3 regions of the Rhizobium sp. BK377 genome follow, and region 3 is predicted to be linked to each of the others. Evidence: predicted binding sites of a transcription regulator. Region 3 holds the regulator's gene; each other region holds the start of a gene.
The links. Region 3 encodes LexA, which represses DNA repair genes until DNA is damaged. Its sites were predicted from a motif close to TGTTCNNNNTGTGTTCNG; they were not measured.

Region 1 (3,279 bases), on a different contig from region 3:
TCGCGGTAGATTTGACTTTAACGACCGATCGTCAACGCGGCATTGACAACAAAAGCGTGCAAGAAAAACGGGCGCAGAAGCGCCCGTTCAAAATTTCCGATGGGCCGGGATCGATCAGCGGCAACGTGCTTCGTAACGGCGGCCGTAGCGATCGCGATAGATGCAGTAGCCTTGGCGCTCGACCGAATGGCCAATGAGAGCGCCAGTCAGACCGCCGGCGACTGCGCCGACTGCCGCGCCACCCCAACTGTTGGAGACAGCGCCGCCGATGATGGCGCCCGTGCCCGCACCAATCGCCGTGCCCTGCTCCGTCGGGGTGCAGGAGGCGAGAGCGCCAATGAGAGCGCAGCTAAGGATGATCTTTTTCATGTCTAAACTCCCCAGGTTATCGGCCTTTAAATTCGGCCCATCAATACAAGAATGATAATGATGACGAGAACTAACCCCAAACCACCGGAAGGTCCATAGCCCCATCCGCGGCTATAACCCCAATTCGGCAAGGCGCCGATCAATAACAGAATAAGGATAATAAGAAGTATCGTGCCAAGCATGGTGTTGTCCTGCCTCATCCTCATTTCAACTGGACTATAAACACGTATCCGCGATTTTTGTTCCCGGCTAAGCTCCTGGAATATTACGGTGGCGCTATCAGCCGCTGCGGAGGAGCCGACTTTAGCCGGTGCCCTACAAAGCAAGGCGGCGAAATAATATCGGGCATTTGTGATATGGTTAAAATTCTCTTTGAATACAATATGTTGCCGTGAACAAATCAAGAAAATGAAAATGTCTCCGATTCGTCAGCGATTCGTTCCGGCTTTGATCAGCCGCGACCCTTCATCGGCTCACCAATTCCGGATGCTTTAAACTCCGTAAATTCGGCATCCAGAGGATTAATGGGATCCGGCAGTTGGAACGGCTGCGGCAAACCCCAGATCCGTATCTTGGGTCGGTAGTGAAAACGCCCACGACATCTCGCCGTGAACGAAAAGGGAAAACTTGGCGGTCAGCGATTCGTCTCCGATTCGTTCCGGCTTTGATCGAAGCGTTAATTTCGGGGTCGCGCTTTGCCGTTTTTGCAAATAGCAGGAAGCGTTAATCGCGGTTGCCGACATTCGTTTTCACGCAGGCTTTGCCGATTCAGCATCTAGTGGAAAAAAGTGATTCAAAATCAATACTTAGCCGTGAACAAAAGCTGAATCAGCCGGAGTCAGTGATTCGTCTCCGATTCGTTCTCAAGCTGTTCCGAATCTTAAATCAAGGACTTAGCGGGCTGTAACTTCCGTGCGGGATGCAAAGTCTATTTCAAATCTGCCCTTGCGTTTGGAGCTTCGGCTGTCCATGTGTTCTCCTGCCTCATCCGCAGCTCCGACTTGACCCTGGGGCGTTACCGCCTCACTTGCATGGAATATGACCCTGACTTCGCAGCCGATAATACCGAGCGGGCGCGCCGTGACCGCGGTGCTCGGGCCGACGAATACCGGCAAAACCCATTACGCGATCGAGCGCATGGTGGCACACGGCACGGGTGTCATTGGCCTGCCGCTCCGGTTGCTGGCACGCGAAGTCTATACGCGTGTGGTCGAAAAGGTCGGCGCCCACAACGTGGCGCTGGTGACCGGCGAAGAAAAGATCTCGCCGCCGAACGCGCGTTTTTCCGTCTGCACGGTCGAAGCGATGCCGCGGGAAACCAAGGCAGCCTTCGTCGCCATCGACGAGGTGCAGCTCGCCGGAGATCTCGAGCGCGGCCACATCTTTACAGACCGCATCCTGCATCTGCGCGGCCGTGACGAGACGCTCCTGCTGGGCGCCGGCACCATGCGGCCGATCCTGCAGCAGCTTCTGCCGGGGATAACGGTCACGGAGCGGCCGCGGCTTTCTCACCTTCTTTATGCTGGGCAGAAGAAAATCACGCGGCTGCCGCAGCGCTCGGCGATCGTTGCCTTCTCGGCTGACGAAGTCTACGCGATCGCGGAACTGATCCGGCGCCAGCGCGGCGGTGCGGCAGTCGTGCTCGGGGCTCTTAGCCCTCGCACCCGCAATGCGCAGGTGGCGCTCTATCAGGAGGGCGATGTCGAATATCTCGTTGCAACTGATGCGATCGGCATGGGGCTTAACCTCGATGTCGACCATGTGGCCTTCGCGCAGGACCGGAAGTTCGACGGGTATCAGTTCCGCAATCTCAATCCCGGTGAACTCGGCCAGATAGCGGGCCGCGCCGGGCGCCATGTGCGCGACGGAACCTTTGGTGTAACCGGTCAGGTTTCACCATTCGACGAGGAGCTCGTGCGGCGCATCGAAGGCCACGAATTCGACAACGTCAAGGTTTTGCAATGGCGGACCAAGGATCTCGATTTCTCGACGATACAATCCCTGCGGGCAAGCCTTGACACCGGTCCGCGCTTACCGGGTCTGACGCGGGCATTGCCGGCGGTCGACCAGCAGGCGCTCGAACATTTGTCGCGTTATCCGGAAATTGTTGATATCGCCAATACTCCGGCGCGAGTCGAAAAGCTCTGGGAGGCTTGCGCTCTACCGGACTATCGGCGCATAACGCCTGCGCAACATGCCGATCTTATTTCTACCCTCTTTTCCGATCTGGTGCGCTATGGCACGGTGAACGAGCAATTTCTTGCAGAGCAGGTTCACCGTTCGGATCGTACAGATGGAGAAATTGACACGCTTTCGGCGCGAATCGCGCAGATAAGGACCTGGACCTATGTATCGAATCGGCCCGGCTGGCTTGCCGATCCGACACACTGGCAGGAAAAGACGCGGGAAATCGAAGATCGATTGTCCGACGCGTTACATGAAAGGTTGACGAAACGCTTTGTTGATCGCAGGACATCTGTGCTCATGAAGCGCCTGAGAGAGAATGCGATGCTGGAAGCTGAAATCAGTGTGAATGGCGATGTCTTTGTTGAAGGACATCATGTGGGGCAGTTGACCGGGTTCCGTTTTACGCCTGTGGGCGGAACGGACGGGCCTGACGCCAAGGCGGTTCAGTCTGCGTCGCAGAAGGCGCTCGCTCTCGAATTCGAAGCTAGGGCCGCACGCTTGCATGCCGCAGGCAATGCCGATCTGGCGATTGGCTCTGATGGACTCATCCGTTGGCTCGGCGATCCCGTCGGCCGCCTATCGGGCAGCGACCATGTAATGCGTCCGCGCGTCATCCTGCTCGCCGACGAGCAGCTTGCTGGCAATGCGCGCGACCATGTTGCCGCTCGTATCGAACGTTTCGTCAATCATCATATCAGCACGGTTCTGAAGTCGCTCGAGGAC
Region 2 (3,279 bases), on a different contig from region 3:
CCGTCATTGCCGAACTCGCAAGTGCATCCTTGATGAAGGTGAACGGCGCAGTATCCAGCGTTGCAAGCTGACCAGATGCATTGAGGCCGACGGCCGAGCCATCTGCCGAAATGATGGCCGCCTTTGCCGTGCTGCCGGACACGATACCCTTCGCGAGAATGCTGGTGACGACATCGTCGCGCACCTTGAAGAGCATCAGCCCCTTCGCCTGCCCGAGCTTGACGATCGGAACTGCATAGAAGATCGCCGACTTGCCGCTTCCTGCATCGACGCGCAGACCGGAGAAGGCCGTCGGCGCGGAATCGTCGGTCGCCTTGGCGGTGTTTTCCATTGCCTTGGCATAGGCGATGCCCGCTCCGGTCGATTTCCAAGCATCTGACTTCAGGTTTTCGGCGAAGTCGTCGTTCTTCTTGTAGGAATAGAGCACGGTGCCATCGAGATCGACGATCAGGAGGTCGCTGAAGGCGGTATCGGCGAGGTCGCGCGCCACCTCGCCCTGCGTCTTCTCATGGCTCGAATAGTAGAAACCGCTTGGCCCCTCGGGCTTTGCAAGCTTCTCGCGCTGGTCGGCCGGGTTCGGATTATTCGTGATGAAGGCCTTCTTCAGCTCCCCGCGTGCGTCACCCGAGCTCTTCTCCATCGTCTTCCAACCGCTCTTCAGGTTGGTGATCGACATCTGCAGCGCTTCGATACGCGCAATCGAGGTCGCTTGATTTTCAAGCTGCACAAGCTGATCCTGCAGCATGTCGCCGCGGAAGATCAAGACGCTCTCCTTGGCCTTCAGCGCCTGCTCGTCGGAAATGCGGCTGCTGGCGAAATAGGCGAGGATATTGATCACCGCGACCGAGAGCGTGGTCAGCAGGATGAAGGTGGCTATCACCTTGAAGGACAGGGACTGAAATCTCTGAGCCATGAAATACGAACCCTTCGGAACAGCGGCGCCGGCGAGTGGAAGCACGGAGACATCACCCGCCGGTTGAAATGCAAACAGACCATCAGAAGCCTTAAGCTTTGCGAAAGCTGGCCCCTCTCACATTTGACGGACTAGAATTCAGGCATCCGGTTTAATTCGCGGTAAACACCGCCCCGCAAAAACAACGAATGTTTTCGCTTTGTTCACACATCAATGGCACTTATTTCGTCATCGCTATAAGGTGAGCTATGCAAAACACGATTCGTATCATCGGTATCGATCCCGGCCTTCGCCGCACCGGATGGGGCATCATCGATACGCTCGGCAATTCGCTGCGCTTCGTTGCCTCGGGAACTGTCACTTCGGATGGTGACATGGACCTCGCTTCCCGCCTCTGCCAGCTGCATGACGGCCTTGCCGATGTGGTCCATTCCTACAAGCCGGATGAGGCCGCCGTCGAGCAGACTTTCGTCAACAAGGATGCGGTAGCAACCCTCAAGCTCGGCCAGGCCCGCGGCATCGCCATGCTAGTGCCGGCCCGCGCCGGTCTCCCGGTATCGGAATATGCGCCGAATGCCGTGAAGAAGACCGTCATCGGTGTCGGTCACGGGGAGAAGCAGCAGATCCACATGATGCTGAAGATCCTGATGCCGAAAGCCGAATTCAAGGGCAACGACGCCGCCGACGCTTTGGCAATCGCCATCTGCCACGCCCATCATCGCGGCAGCAACAGAATGCGGGCAGCTGCCAACGCTCTCGCAACCCATCCTTGACGGAACAATATCATGATCGGCAAGCTGAAAGGCATTATAGATGAGATCGGCGACGACTATGTGCTCGTGGATGTGCACGGCGTCTGCTACGTCGCCTATTGCTCGGCGCGCACGCTCTCGAAGCTCGGTTCCGTTGGAGAAGCCTGCGTGCTCTTTATCGAAACCTATGTGCGCGAGGACCAGCTTAAGCTCTTCGGTTTCCAGACCCGGCTCGAGCGCGAATGGTTCAATCTGCTGCAAAGCGTGCAGGGCGTCGGCGCGAAAGTGGCGCTCGCCGTGCTTTCGACCCTGACACCTCCCGAACTTGCCAATGCGATCGCCCTCCAAGACAAGACCGCCGTTTCGCGCGCCCAGGGCGTCGGTCCCAAGGTCGCGATCCGTATCGTCACCGAACTCAAGAACAAGGCACCTGCCTTTGCCGGCGAGGCGATTAATATCGGCCTCAAGCAGGAGATCGGCGAAGGCGTGGCAGCCGCTCCCGTCGCCGACGCTGTTTCGGCGCTAACCAATCTTGGCTATTCGCGCGATCAGGCCGCCAATGCGGTCGCCGCCGCCATGAAGACAGCCGGCGAGGACGCAGACAGCGCCAAGCTGATCCGCCTCGGCCTGCGGGAACTTTCGCGTTGATTGCCCGACGGGATGTCAACGGCGACCGCTTGGTGTATGGACTTGAGCAAGCTTTGAACGGAAGTGCCTGATGACCGCTGATCGCCTGATAGCGCCTGAAAAGCGTGGCGAAGACCTGGATACGACGCTGCGCCCGCAGTCTCTGGACGAGTTCACCGGCCAGGCGGAAGCGCGTGCCAATCTCAAGATTTTCATCGAAGCAGCCAAGAACCGAGGCGAGGCGCTGGATCACGTCCTCTTCGTCGGTCCGCCGGGCCTCGGCAAGACGACGCTGGCGCAGATTATGGCGAAGGAACTCGGCGTCAACTTCCGCTCGACCTCCGGCCCGGTCATCGCAAAAGCCGGCGATCTCGCTGCGTTGCTGACCAATCTCGAAGAGCGCGACGTTCTTTTCATCGACGAAATCCATCGCCTCAATCCGGCGGTCGAAGAAATCCTCTATCCGGCCATGGAAGATTTCCAGCTCGACCTCATCATCGGCGAAGGCCCGGCCGCCCGCTCGGTGAAGATCGATCTGTCGAAATTCACGCTCGTTGCCGCGACCACCCGCCTCGGCCTGCTGACGACCCCGTTGCGCGACCGTTTCGGCATTCCGGTGCGCCTGTCCTTCTATACGGTGGAGGAGCTGGAGCTGATCGTTCGCCGCGGCGCCCGCCTGATGGGCCTTGGCATGACCGATGACGGCGCCCGCGAGATCGCGCGGCGCGCTCGCGGCACGCCGCGCATCGCCGGCCGCCTGCTGCGCCGCGTACGCGACTTCGCCGAAGTCGCAAGGGTCGAAGCCGTCACCCGCGAGGTCGCCGACGAGGCGCTGACCCGCCTGCTGGTCGACAATGTCGGCTTTGACCAGCTCGATAAGCGTTACCTCAACATGATCGCGGTCAACTTCGGCGGCGGCCCGGTCGGCATCGAAACCATTGCCGCCGGCCTCTCCGAGCCGCGCGATGCCATCGAAGACATTATCGA
Region 3 (3,279 bases):
TCCGGTATCACCAGATCGTAGTAGGCCTCCAGCCCCTCAGGGGTCATCAGGCTGATTTTCGCTTTTCCGGTAGGGACGTCCAGCCCGAAACTCGTTTCCTCCGCAGAGGCAGCTTTTGCGGCCGTGCGAACGAACTCGCTGAAGGCTGCCGGCTCCTGCGCGGTGAGAACAATCTCGGCAATGTTTGTCACGCCGTTGGCATGAGTCTCCAGCGCGCTGCGGTCGGCAGGAAGCGGGTTGACGCGCTCGACAGCGAAGAGAAAGAAATCCGGCGCCCGGAGATCGCCGGCAAAAGCGAGCCGAAAGCCGGCAACGCTTTCGGTACCATCAGGCATTTTCACAGGACGTTCGAACTGCAGCACAGAACCTGCACTTATGCCGTCCCTCGCGAACCGAGCATGTTCATGCCTCGCATCCGCTGTCGCGAAGGCGATGGCGGACAGTCCCTCGCCGCCGCAGCGGAAGCGGAAAGCCTGGTTGCGGGCAGTAAAAACATTCCCCTCACGCGCCGTCTCCTCGCTTTCCTCCACACTCGCCACACCCAACGGCTCGATATAGGTTTTATCGGCGAAGAAAACGCAGGCATTTTCCGTGCCAAAGGGATGTCGGGCATCGGGCGCGACGGTAAAGCCAAGCTTGCCCAGCCTTTCGCGCGCAAGATCAATATCGGTAACCGGCAAAACGAGATGATCGATCGGAAGCGTTTCTTGGCTCATCAGTTCCCTCCAGCAACTACAAGGAGATGTGCTTCAGCAAGCGCCATGAGACAAGGCCGGGAAGGCTTGGGGGCCAAGAAAAATAAAATTCTCGACAGAATGAACAGAAGTTTTACGAAAATTTAGCTACTTGCAGAACACATATGGAACATATAGTGTCCGTTCTGGATTTGTTTCAAGATGGGGTTAGACGCCATGCTTACGCGCAAACAACAGGAACTCCTTCTTTTCATTCACGAAAGGATGAAGGAGTCAGGCGTTCCGCCGTCTTTCGACGAAATGAAGGACGCTCTGGATCTGGCCTCAAAATCCGGTATCCATCGGCTGATCACGGCGCTCGAGGAACGCGGTTTCATTCGCCGGCTTCCGAACCGGGCTCGTGCGCTCGAAGTCATCAAATTGCCGGAAGCCTATAACCCAAGCCTGCAGCAGCGGCGCGGCTTTTCGCCGAGCGTCATCGAGGGCAGTCTTGGCAAACCCCAGCCGGTGGCACCTCCTGCCTCGGCAAAGCCCGCACCCGCGGCCGATAACAGCAATGCGGTCTCCGTTCCCGTCATGGGCCGCATCGCTGCCGGTGTTCCGATCTCGGCAATCCAGAACAATACGCATGACATCACCGTTCCCGCCGATATGCTGGGTTCAGGCGAGCATTATGCCCTCGAAGTTCGCGGCGACTCGATGATCGAAGCCGGGATTTTCGATGGCGACACGGTTATTATCCGCAATGGCAGCACCGCCAATCCGGGCGATATCGTCGTCGCGCTGGTCGATGACGAGGAAGCCACGCTCAAGCGCTTCCGCCGCAAGGGCGCATCGATTGCGCTCGAGGCAGCAAACCCTGCTTACGAGACCCGCATTTTTCCACCGGACCGTGTCAAGGTCCAGGGCAAGCTCGTCGGCCTCATTCGCCGCTATCACTGACCGGCGACAGGCTGGCGTCTGCGAATGTGTTGCTGCGCCAGTCATAGGCGCGGTGGCGCATCCAAGGGCGCCGCAATGTGTCGAATGCGATTGCGACCTCCGCTCCTTTATCGGTGAATCGAAGTTCAACAGAACCCGTCTTGCGCAGCGTTTCGCCGGTAAAGAGCAGCGCGCCGGAACGGCAACGGTCGAAGCGCAATCGAACAGCGGTCACGACAATATCAGCCGTATCACAGGCGGGCCCGAGATAGGCAGCATTGTCGATGACGGTCAGTTTCTTTCCATTGCCGAGCAAGGCGGTGCACCAGGCGCTCTTCAGGCAGGAGAAGCGTGAAGGGCGACCGGTGGCAACTGACTGTTTCATCGCCTCTCTCGCTTCATCCTGTTGTTCTGGCGAGAGCTGCAGCCTTTTGCCGTCTGGCGCAGTGGGTGGCGCCTTGGCAACTTGGAGCATAACCGGCTTCTGATGCTCTTCGATCGCAAGTGCCCTCTGCCATTGTTCGAAGATGAAGGCGGGCGGCTTTTCACGGTTCGAAGCCATCGCCTGTCCGTCGATTATAGCGACTAGGCCGCCATCTTCGGAAATGGCGATGTCGGGCATCGCTTGTGACGGAAGCAGCACTACAGCAAGCGTTGAGACCGCCACAATTGCGGTTCCCATGTGCTGCAGACGGGTTCTGAGCAGGGTCAGCAGCAGAAAGCCGAAGACGGCTGCCGGGAAGTACCAACCGGGCAAGCGGCCCACATCAATATTGCCACCCCAGCCCGATACCGTCGTTGCGATTTTTATCACCAGATCAAGCCCGAAGCCTGCAACCTGCCATACCGGACCATCAAGGCCAAAAGGCATCAGCAGCATCGCCAGCATCCCGGCCGGCATGACGATGAAGGAAATAACCGGCATAGCCGCGAGATTTGCCGGCAGGCCATAGGCAGTCAGGCGGTGGAAATGCTCGATCGAAAACAGTGCCGTCGAGAAACCACCGATCAACGACGTCAGGAAGACGCCCCCGAAGAATCCGCCGACGACGAAGAAGGGTTTCATGATCGGCAGCTTGGCAAAGGCATTCTCCCGCATCGGGCGCCCCTTCCAGAGATCGTAGCCGGCAACCAGGGCAAGCGTCGCGGCGAAAGACATCTGGAAGCTTGGTCCGAGCACTTCCGATGGCGAGACGGCGAGGATCACGAGAGCGGAAAGCGCCACGTTTCTGAGACTGATCGACGGACGGTCGAAGAAGACGGCTACCAGCATGATCGCCATCATGATGAAGGCGCGTTCGGCGGAGACGGCAAAACCCGAGATCAGATAGTAGGCCGTCACCGCAGCGAGCGCGCCGGCCGCCGCGATCTTCTTGGTCGGCCATGCCTGGGCAATGCCGGGAAACAGGCTGAGAATGACGCGGAGGCCGACAAAGAAGATGCCGGCGGAGAGCGCCATGTTGAGACCGGAGATCGCGATGATATGCGCAAGGCCGGATTGCCGCAGCGCTTCCGTCGTTTCATCCGAGATCGCCCGTCTCTCGTCGGTGACAAGTGAAGCGGCAAAGGCCCCGGTGTCGCCAGGCAGCGTAGAGCGAATCCGATCGCCGATGCCGGTTCTCAGGCTGTAGAGCCGTTCCAGAACGATCCCGGCGACCGAACC

Region 1: a site for LexA is predicted at 1,228-1,245, ahead of FHT92_RS20980 (helicase-related protein). Genes of this name have one in related genera too.
Region 2: a site for LexA is predicted at 1,103-1,120, ahead of ruvC (crossover junction endodeoxyribonuclease RuvC). Genes of this name have one in related genera too.

The regions. Positions count from the first base shown of each region.
Region 1 covers NZ_JACIAC010000005.1:280,634-283,912, reverse strand. Annotated here, with positions in the region: gene FHT92_RS20990 (YMGG-like glycine zipper-containing protein) at 115-369, opposite strand; gene FHT92_RS20985 (DUF3309 family protein) at 396-551, opposite strand; gene FHT92_RS20980 (helicase-related protein) at 1,408-3,279, shown strand, end outside.
Region 2 covers NZ_JACIAC010000006.1:315,208-318,486, reverse strand. Annotated here, with positions in the region: gene FHT92_RS23275 (methyl-accepting chemotaxis protein) at 1-913, opposite strand, end outside; gene ruvC (crossover junction endodeoxyribonuclease RuvC) at 1,162-1,686, shown strand; gene ruvA (Holliday junction branch migration protein RuvA) at 1,699-2,313, shown strand; gene ruvB (Holliday junction branch migration DNA helicase RuvB) at 2,384-3,279, shown strand, end outside.
Region 3 covers NZ_JACIAC010000001.1:99,124-102,402, forward strand. Annotated here, with positions in the region: gene FHT92_RS00460 (VOC family protein) at 1-716, opposite strand, end outside; gene lexA (transcriptional repressor LexA) at 912-1,637, shown strand; gene FHT92_RS00470 (ComEC/Rec2 family competence protein) at 1,618-3,279, opposite strand, start outside.